Regions from separate parts of the Priestia sp. D3YE.R1 genome, predicted to be linked through region 1. Evidence: a T-box and tRNA genes for the amino acid it is inferred to sense, from the RefSeq annotation. Region 1 holds a T-box; the other holds one or more tRNA genes.

Region 1 (4,761 bases):
GTGCTGATAAGATGAAGTATTAATGATGTTAGGTTTACCGAGTTTTCCATCGAATCTACAACACAAGTTTTTCCTAAGGCTTTAAATGCTTTATACCATTGTATTTGGGAATTTCGTACAGCAAAAAACACGCCCAAAAAGGACGTGCTTTTGTTACTTACTGCTGAACGTAGTGATTTTTTACAACATCCGCACAGCGTGTACATAAAGTCGGATGATCTTGATCTTCGCCAACTGTTGGTGATACTACCCAGCAGCGCTCACACTTCTCACCTTCAGCTTTACTTACAACAATTGAAGCATAGCTGAATTTTTGTGCTTCAGCAGGCGCTTCACCTTCTGCTACCTCGAGATCTGAAACGATGAAGAGTTGACCTACATTTTCAGAAATAGATGCTAACAGCTCTTTCGTATCTGCTGTTGGATACAGCGTTAATTTTGCTTCTAAAGACTTACCGATTACTTTTTCATTACGAGCTTGTTCTAGCGCTTTTAAGACTTCATCGCGAAGCTCCATGAACGCATCCCATTTCTCTACTAATTGATCTGCTCCTTCAATTTCTTGAACCTCTGGCATATCAACTAGCTGCGCGCTTTCTTCCGTTACATTTGGAATGTGAACCCATACTTCGTCTGCTGTATGAGAAAGAATTGGAGACACTAATTTCGTTAACGATAATAACGTTTCATAAAGGACCGTTTGAATGCTGCGACGCTCTACATTATTTTCTGCTTCAATGTACAATACATCTTTTGCAAAGTCTAAGTAGAATGAACTCATATCAATTGTACAGAAATTATGCACTGCGTGATAAATGCTTGAGAATTCATATGAATCATAAGATTTCTTCACTTTATCAATTAATTTGTTCAGCTTCACAAGCATGTAGCGGTCTACTTCACGAAGGTCTTCAACGGCTACAGCGTCAGTTGTTGGATTAAAGTCCGCTAGGTTTCCTAGTAAGAAACGGAACGTGTTGCGGATTTTACGGTATACTTCTGCTACTTGTTTTAAAATGTTATCAGATACACGAACATCAGCTTGGTAATCTACAGAAGCTACCCATAGACGTAAAATATCTGCACCTAGTTGTTTCATTACTTTTTCTGGAATTACAACATTTCCTAATGACTTACTCATTTTGCGCCCTTCACCGTCTAAAGCAAATCCGTGGCTAAGTACGCCTTTATAAGGTGCTTCACCTGTTACAGCTACACTTGTAGAAAGACTTGAATTAAACCAGCCGCGGTATTGGTCAGAACCTTCTAAATACAAATCAGCCGGACGCTGTAAGTCTTCACGCTCTTCAAGAACAGCTTGATGTGAAGAACCAGAGTCAAACCATACGTCCATGATGTCTGTTTCTTTTGTGAAACGGCCATTTGGGCTTCCTTCATGAGTAAAGCCTTCTGGAAGCAAGTCTTTTGCTTCACGCTCAAACCATACGTTTGATCCATGTTCTCTAAATAGATTTGATACGTGTTCAATTGTCTCGTCCGTAATGATTGGCTCATCATTTTCAGCATAAAATACTGGAATCGGAACGCCCCATGCACGTTGACGGGAAATACACCAGTCTCCGCGGTCACGCACCATGTTATAAAGTCGCGTTTCACCCCAAGTAGGCACCCATTCTGTTTTTTCTACTGCTTTTAATAAATCTTCACGGAAATCTTTAATAGACGCAAACCACTGTGCTGTTGCACGGAAAATTGTTGGTTTCTTTGTACGCCAGTCATGTGGATATGAGTGGGTAATGAAACTTAATTTTAACAGCGCGCCTTCTTCTTCTAGTTTGTCTGTAATCGGCTTATTCGCTTTATCATAGAATAATCCTTCAAATCCTGGTGCTTCATTCGTCATATGACCCTTACTATCAACTGGACAAAGAACTTCCAAACCGTATTTTTGACCAACGATAAAGTCGTCTTCCCCGTGTCCCGGTGCTGTATGAACACAGCCAGTACCAGCATCAGTTGTTACGTGATCGCCAAGAACAACTAAAGAATCACGCTTGTAGATTGGATGTTCAGCTACCACGCGTTCAAGTTCTGAACCTTTTACTGTACGAATTGTCTTATAGTCAGCCCATTCAATTTCTTTAGCAACTGTTTCAATAAGTTCAGTTGCCACTACATATTTTGCTCCATCTGCTTCAACTACGCTGTACTGAAGCTCAGGATTAACAGCAATCCCTTGGTTAGCTGGCATTGTCCATGGTGTTGTCGTCCAAATGATGAATTTTTCATCTTGTTCAAGCACACCTTTACCATCTTTCACATTGAACGCTACGTAAATAGAAGCTGAACGCTTGTCATAGTATTCAATTTCCGCTTCCGCTAAAGCAGATTCACTTGAAGGGGACCAGTACACAGGTTTTAATCCTTTGTAGATATAGCCTTTTTTCGCCATATCGCCAAATACTTTGATTTGCTGAGCTTCGTACTGTGGCTGAAGCGTTACATATGGATTATCCCAATCTCCGCGTACACCCAAACGCTTGAACTGCTCACGCTGGCCGTTTACTTGTTCCCAAGCATACTGTTCGCAAAGCTTACGGAACTCAGCTACCGTCATTTCTTTGCGGTTTACTTTTTTATTTTTTGTTAAAGCTGTTTCAATTGGCAAACCGTGTGTATCCCAGCCTGGCACATAAGGTGCGCAGAAGCCTGACATCGACTTATAGCGAACGATAAAATCTTTTAAAATTTTATTTAAGGCATGTCCCATGTGAATATCGCCATTCGCATATGGAGGTCCATCATGCAGGACGAATAGCGGACGGCCTTCCGTACGTTTTTGTACTTTTTCATAAATGTTCATTTCAGCCCACTGTTCTTGCATTTTAGGCTCGCGGTTCGGTAAATTTCCACGCATTGGAAATTCAGTTTTTGGCATCAATAATGTATCTTTATATTCCATGTTTTACCCTCCAAAAAAAACGTAAATTTCATATCTTTTTGCACCATAACAAAAAGACCTCCTCATCCCAAAAAGGGACGAGAAGGCCTCCCGCGGTACCACCCTAGTAGATTTGCTGCACGCAAATCCTCTTTGCATTCGTAACGTGAATAAACCGCCATTGCTTACTATCATCGGTTCAGCAATGGTACTCTAGGGTGATTTTCACTTCTTTGTTTGTTATCGAGCTCTCACCATCCTCGATTCGCTTTGACAAACTAAAAAAGCTACTGTCCCTGTCTCCGTACTGTTTGATATGAAATTTCATCTGTTACCAAATTATATGACAACAAAACGTGAGAAGTCAAGATGATGTCTTGACTAGTCAATTTTTTCTTCTAGCGCTGGCATCTCATAATCCATCAGCTGATCCCAGTCATCGCTGTTTAACATTTCAAGCTGCGCTTCGATTAACATTTTGAAACGAGTTCTAAATACTTTAGACTGCTTTTTCGTCTCCTCAATGTCCATCGCAATTTTACGAGACTTAGACAGTGCTTCATTAATAATACGGTCCGCATTTTTTTCTGCTTCTTTTATAATAAGCTTCGCTTCTTTTTCAGCGTTTCGCTTCACATCTTCGGCTGCTTCTTGAGCAATTAAAATTGATTTATTTAACGTTTCCTCGATGTTAGTAAAATGTCCAAGACGATCTGTTAATTCAGATACTCTTCCTTCTAACTCCTTTTTATCACGCATTACCAGCTCATAGTCTTTAATTACTTGGTCAAGAAACTCATTCACTTCATCTTCATCATATCCGCGAAACCCGCGATTAAACTCTTTGTTATGAATATCCAAAGGGGTTAAAGGCATCTAGGCCACCTCCGTGTTGTCTCATTACATCATTAGTAATGGTTTATTCGACATATTTTTAAAATTTCCTGCTAGTAGATTTCTTTATTTCTGCTTTCCTACAACAATTCGCCATTTTTCTTTTTTGGTTTTGCCTTCAAGTGAAACGATACGACTTCTGCCGTGACCACGAAGCGACAAAATATCACCTTCATGACATTCAAAAGAAGGCTGTTCAATGACTTTAAAATTTACTTTTACCGCTCCATTTGCAATAAACGGCTGGACTTTTTGTCTTGATAAATTGTGAATGGTCGACAGCAAAACATCAAGCCTCATTGAAGAAACTGTATAAACGTGTTCAATCAGCTCTTCTTTTACCACATGCAGCTGCTCTCTTTGAATAGAAGAAAGTGAAACTTTGGCTTTTCCAATTGATGTTAAATTCATCTCAATATAAGAAGAAATTTCCTCTGCGGCTACAAGCTGAATATCGTCTCCCGCGACCAAAATATCGCCAAATTTTGAACGGCGCAGTCCTAAAGACATCGCCGAACCAAGAACTTGAGGATGTTCAATCGTCACAAACTTTTTAGGATAATTCAGTTCGTACATATGCAACTGAAAATCTTCGCTTCCAGGCACATAGTAATCCGGATATAGCAGCGCACGCTTGCGTTCAGCAAACGGTTGTCCACCATCAAATGAAACTTGAACCTCTCCTTCAGTCCCGACAATAGCCGTCACAATCTGCTGCTCTCTTGGATCTAAAAAGTCCGTTAATTTTGGGCTGTATTGATGTAGGACATCTTCTTTCCACTGAAGAACTTGATCAATAAACCCATGTTCTTCTTGCCTAAAATGTTCATAAATAGACATATTATTACTCCTACTATCGGTATGTAAAAAAGGAATCCAGCGATTCCTTTTTTAAATAAACCCCATCACATTATTAAGTGAATACACGCCTCTTTCTGCAAATCGTAGTAAAAAGATTGCAACAA
Region 2 (4,761 bases), 240 kb from region 1:
CGTGCAGCAAGTTTAACAGTTCATTTTTATCTTTATGATGCCAGTTTAGCAACTCATATGAATACGTTTGTGTTTGTGAATTAGTCGTGATATATATTCCATCCTTTAAAAAACCAATTGCATGAGCAGGGGAATGAAACCGTTCAATAGACTGTGAGGGGTTTAAGATAAAAGCGGTACCGTTTACTTTTTTTGTGAAAGGTTGACTTGACGTAAGCTGTGAATTTGAGATAGCAAAAGAAGAAACAGATTTCGGGAGATCTGTAGTAGCGATATGATAGCCGTTTACAATCGTCAAAGCCATAAAGAAAAATGTAGGCAGCAAAGAAATGAATGTTAAAAACAGCACAAAGCCAATTGTTTTATTCGTATGCTCAAAGCGAAGCGATCTTATTTTTTGGAAGGAAGTAAAACTCCATGCCATCTTTTTCAGCATGCTCATTGTAAAGCCTCCTATTATTAAAAATTCTGATTATAACCTATTTTATAGCGAAAATTTAAGGTTTACAATAGATTTTAGAAACCGTTACCAATTACAATGATACGATGGAGCGCTTTGTTAAAAGCATATCTTTATATGTACAGATTTTGCTGTCATTGTTTTTGGAGATATTACCGGCAGCTTGAGGACCGTGCTGTTAATATTGCAGTGGTACACTCGAAAATCGTTATCTGAAGACGTATTCGAAAGTAAAATAAAGGAAGGTCTCGTGGTGCAAGGTCTTTCTTTATAGGAGTGGTTATTGTATGATAAATAGTAATAATAAAAAGGATAGGTGCGGGCATGGCTATTTTATGTTGGGCATTAGTTATCATTAGCTTTGTTGTATCGTTTATTGGGTTGGTTTATCCCATCATCCCAAGCGTGCTGTTTGTAGCTCTAGGATTTGTTATATACGGTTTATTTTATGATTTTAGCTCCTATAGCTGGTTATTTTGGGTGATACAAGGATTGTTAGTTGTCGCACTTTTTTTAGCAGACTATATAGCTAATATTATTGGTGTAAAAAAATTCGGAGGCACTAAAGCAGGCGTTTGGGGAAGCACAGTTGGGCTGCTTGTGGGTCCGTTTGTTATTCCGGGATTTGGGATTATTTTAGGGCCGTTTATCGGAGCGATTGTAGGAGAACTGATTGTTCATCGGACCACAATTAGCAACGCAGTAAAAATTGGAGTAGGTTCGGTTATTGGCTTTTTTAGTGGCGCTATCTCGAAAGGATTTATTCAACTGTTGATGATTGCCTATTTTTTATATGCTGTTTTAAAATAATATATTGACTTTAGGCCAAAAACATGTTAAATTTTTAATGTCGCTAGTAAATGTTATATTGTTCCACAGTAGCTCAGTGGTAGAGCTATCGGCTGTTAACCGATCGGTCGTAGGTTCGAGTCCTACCTGTGGAGCCATGGCGGTGTAGCTCAGCTGGCTAGAGCGTACGGTTCATACCCGTGAGGTCGGGGGTTCGATCCCCTCCGCCGCTATTTTTCAATTTACGTTTGTGACATACATAATTCATATTGTTCCACAGTAGCTCAGTGGTAGAGCTATCGGCTGTTAACCGATCGGTCGTAGGTTCGAGTCCTACCTGTGGAGCCATGTGGACCCTTAGCTCAGCTGGTTAGAGCAGACGGCTCATAACCGTCCGGTCGCAGGTTCGAGTCCTGCAGGGTCCACCATTTATAGGGTTGGAGGAATACCCAAGTCCGGCTGAAGGGATCGGTCTTGAAAACCGACAGGGGTGTTAAAGCCCGCGGGGGTTCGAATCCCTCTTCCTCCGCCATACTATTGTCTATTCAAAGCTTCTTTTGAGAAAAAGAAGCTTTTTTTATGTTTAAAAGAATAGCGAATGGGAATTAGGTAAATATAAATCATGGATTAGGTACTTTTTATTTGAAACAGTAGGGTAAATTTGCTAATCTAAACGTATATGGTGCTTTTGCGCCAAAATGCTTACATATTTTGAAGGAGGAATTATTCATGGCTTACAAATTACCAGAACTACCTTATGCATACGATGCACTGGAACCACATATCGACAAAGAAACAATGAATATTCACCACACAAAACATCACAACACATATGTTACAAACCTAAACGCTGCTGTTGAAGGCAAAGCGGATTTAGAAAGCAAAAGTATTGAAGAGTTAATTTCAAACTTAGATGCTGTTCCTGAAGATATCCGTACAGCAGTACGCAATAACGGTGGCGGTCATGCCAACCACTCATTATTTTGGACAATCCTTTGCCCTAACGGCGGCGGTGCTCCAACTGGTGAATTAGCAGACGCTATCGCTAGCAAATTCGGAAGCTTTGATCAATTCAAAGAAGAATTTGCAAATGCAGCTAAAACTCGCTTCGGTTCTGGCTGGGCTTGGTTAGTTGTAAATAACGGCGAATTAGAAGTAACAAGCACACCAAACCAAGATAGCCCATTAATGGAAGGCAAAACGCCAATTCTTGGTCTAGACGTTTGGGAGCACGCTTACTACTTAAATTATCAAAACCGCCGTCCAGATTACATTTCAGCATTCTTTAATGTTGTAAAATGGGACGAAGTTGCTAAGCGTTACGACGCTGCAAAATAAGCTGAAGACGTATTTAAGAGCCAGTAAAGTAATTATTACCTTTACTGGCTTTTTTGTTTTCCAATTCTTTTACATATCTCCTTTTCTTTTTCACACACTAGGTGTAGAAGAGAAAAGGAGTTTTTTGATATGCCTTTATTAAAAAAAGTAGTTGGAGATGTAGAAGTTAGTAAAGATTTACTTTTGCTTTTAATTATAGGCGGTCTTTACGCCTTGGCTATTTCAATTTCCAATTCGTTTGTTAACATTTATCTGTGGAAACAATCAGGCGAATTTTCGGATCTCGCTATTTATAATTTAGCGGTAGTGGTGCTTCAGCCGCTTACGTTTATTTTAGCAGGTAAATGGGCCAAACGAATTGACCGGGTTGTGGTTTTAAGGTTAGGCGTATCTTTTTTGGCTGTTTTTTATATCGCTGTATTAGTCAGTGGAGCTAACGCAGCCGAGTATTTAGTATTGCTTGGTGGACTGCTAGGGATAGGATATGGCTTTTATTGGCTCGCTTTTAATGTGCTAACTTTTGAAATTACTGAACCCGATACAAGAGACTTTTTTAACGGATTTTTAGGGATCTTAAACTCTTTTGCAGGGATGATTGGTCCTTTAGGAGCGGGCTTCGTTATTTCCGCTTTGTATGAATCACTTGGGTATAAAATTGTGTTTGGTGTATCTCTGCTATTGTTTGTCGGTGCCGTTGTGCTTAGTTTTTTTATTACAAGACGCGCAGCTGAGGGAGTATACAAATTTAAAGAAGTATGGGCTGAACGAAAAGTCAACAAAGACTGGAATCGAATATTGCAGGCTCATTTCTTTCAAGGATTGCGTGAAGGTACGTTCATTTTTGTCGTATCCGTCATGGTATTTATTACAACAGGAAGTGAATTAGCTTTAGGAACTTATGGACTGGTGAATTCAGCGGTTGCATTTGTAGGATACTATGTAGCCTCAAGGTTTATTAAGCAAAAAAATCGCCTTCGATTTATCTTCACGGGGGGCCTCCTTCTCTATGGCGCAGTCTTTTTGCTTATCTTTAACTTATCGTATCCAAAGTTAATTATATATGCTGTTTGCATTGCCATTGCCTATCCTATTTTGTTGGTTCCATTTATCTCTCTAACGTACGATGTAATTGGACGGGCAAAAGACGTTGTTTCAAAAAGAATTGAATACATTGTTGTCAGAGAAGTATTTCTTAATATTGGGCGCGTCGTTTCCATATCTTTATTTTTAATAGCTGTGCTATTTTTTGATGAAGCAAAAAGCATTCCCATTTTATTAGCTATTGTTGGAGCTGGGCATACGATCATTTATTTTTGTGTGAGACATATCTCACAGCCTCTGCACAAAAAAGAAACGACTGTTACTCCTCCAGTATTAAATGAAGGAGACGGAGAGTCTCCAGCGTAGAGTATTGTCAGCTCCTTCATTTGTACTATGGAAAATGTATCGCTTTTCTTTTAGAATAAATACGTTGTGTAAATAGGCACCTGCCAGGTGTCTATTTATTTGCTAAATATCTGATTTTATGGTGTTATGGTATATATGTTTTATAAAGTGTAGGTGTTGGTATGAAAAAGAAAAAAAGAAGAAAAAGTCACGTGCCTTTTCGTGTGAACTTACTTTTCTTGACCGTATTTGCCCTATTTTCCGTATTAATTTTGCGGTTGGGACTTGTTCAAATTGTGTACGGTGAGAATTATGAACGAGAAGTCGAAAAAACACAGGACGTTACAGTCAGTACGCCTGTTCCTCGAGGGAAAATGTACGATCGGTATAACCGCGTAATTGTAGATAATACCTCTTTAAATACGATTACATATACTCGTTTTCAAGGAAACACAGCTGAAGAAAGGCTGCGCATCGCTAAAAAGTTAGCCACTATGATCGATGTTCCTTACGCCACAAATGTGATTGATATTCCAGAAAATAAAAAGAATAAAGATGCTAAAAACGTGGTAAAAATTACAGAACGCGACATGAAAGATTATTGGATTATGCTTCACCCTAAAGAAGCGGAGCAGAAAATTACGAAAGCTGATCGCAAAAAAGTTCAAGATGGTGAAATGACTGATGATGAACTGTATCAACGTCAGTTAGACCGCATTTCTAAAAAAGATTTAGAAAGTTTAAAGAATGATTTAGAAGTTCTAGCTATTAAGCGCCAAATGGAGGCA

Evidence for each region. A T-box is a leader RNA that pairs with one kind of tRNA and senses whether it is charged. The one in region 1 lies ahead of ileS (isoleucine--tRNA ligase), so its partner is inferred to be a tRNA-Ile.
Region 2: it has a tRNA-Ile gene. The T-box ahead of ileS (isoleucine--tRNA ligase) is inferred to sense a tRNA for this amino acid. The anticodon was not compared.

What each region holds. Positions count from the first base shown of each region.
Region 1 covers NZ_JBLTHW010000001.1:614,259-619,019, reverse strand. Annotated here, with positions in the region: gene ileS (isoleucine--tRNA ligase) at 158-2,923, opposite strand; T-box leader at 2,994-3,214, opposite strand; gene ACOZIR_RS03225 (DivIVA domain-containing protein) at 3,284-3,778, opposite strand; gene ACOZIR_RS03220 (RNA-binding protein) at 3,863-4,636, opposite strand; gene ACOZIR_RS03215 (YggT family protein) at 4,688-4,761, opposite strand, start outside.
Region 2 covers NZ_JBLTHW010000001.1:376,385-381,145, forward strand. Annotated here, with positions in the region: gene ACOZIR_RS01930 (DUF1189 domain-containing protein) at 1-442, opposite strand, end outside; gene ACOZIR_RS01935 (DUF456 domain-containing protein) at 785-1,270, shown strand; tRNA gene ACOZIR_RS01940 (tRNA-Asn) at 1,333-1,407, shown strand; tRNA gene ACOZIR_RS01945 (tRNA-Met) at 1,409-1,482, shown strand; tRNA gene ACOZIR_RS01950 (tRNA-Asn) at 1,523-1,597, shown strand; tRNA gene ACOZIR_RS01955 (tRNA-Ile) at 1,601-1,677, shown strand; tRNA gene ACOZIR_RS01960 (tRNA-Ser) at 1,689-1,781, shown strand; gene sodA (superoxide dismutase SodA) at 1,979-2,587, shown strand; gene ACOZIR_RS01970 (MFS transporter) at 2,717-3,994, shown strand; gene ACOZIR_RS01975 (peptidoglycan D,D-transpeptidase FtsI family protein) at 4,156-4,761, shown strand, end outside.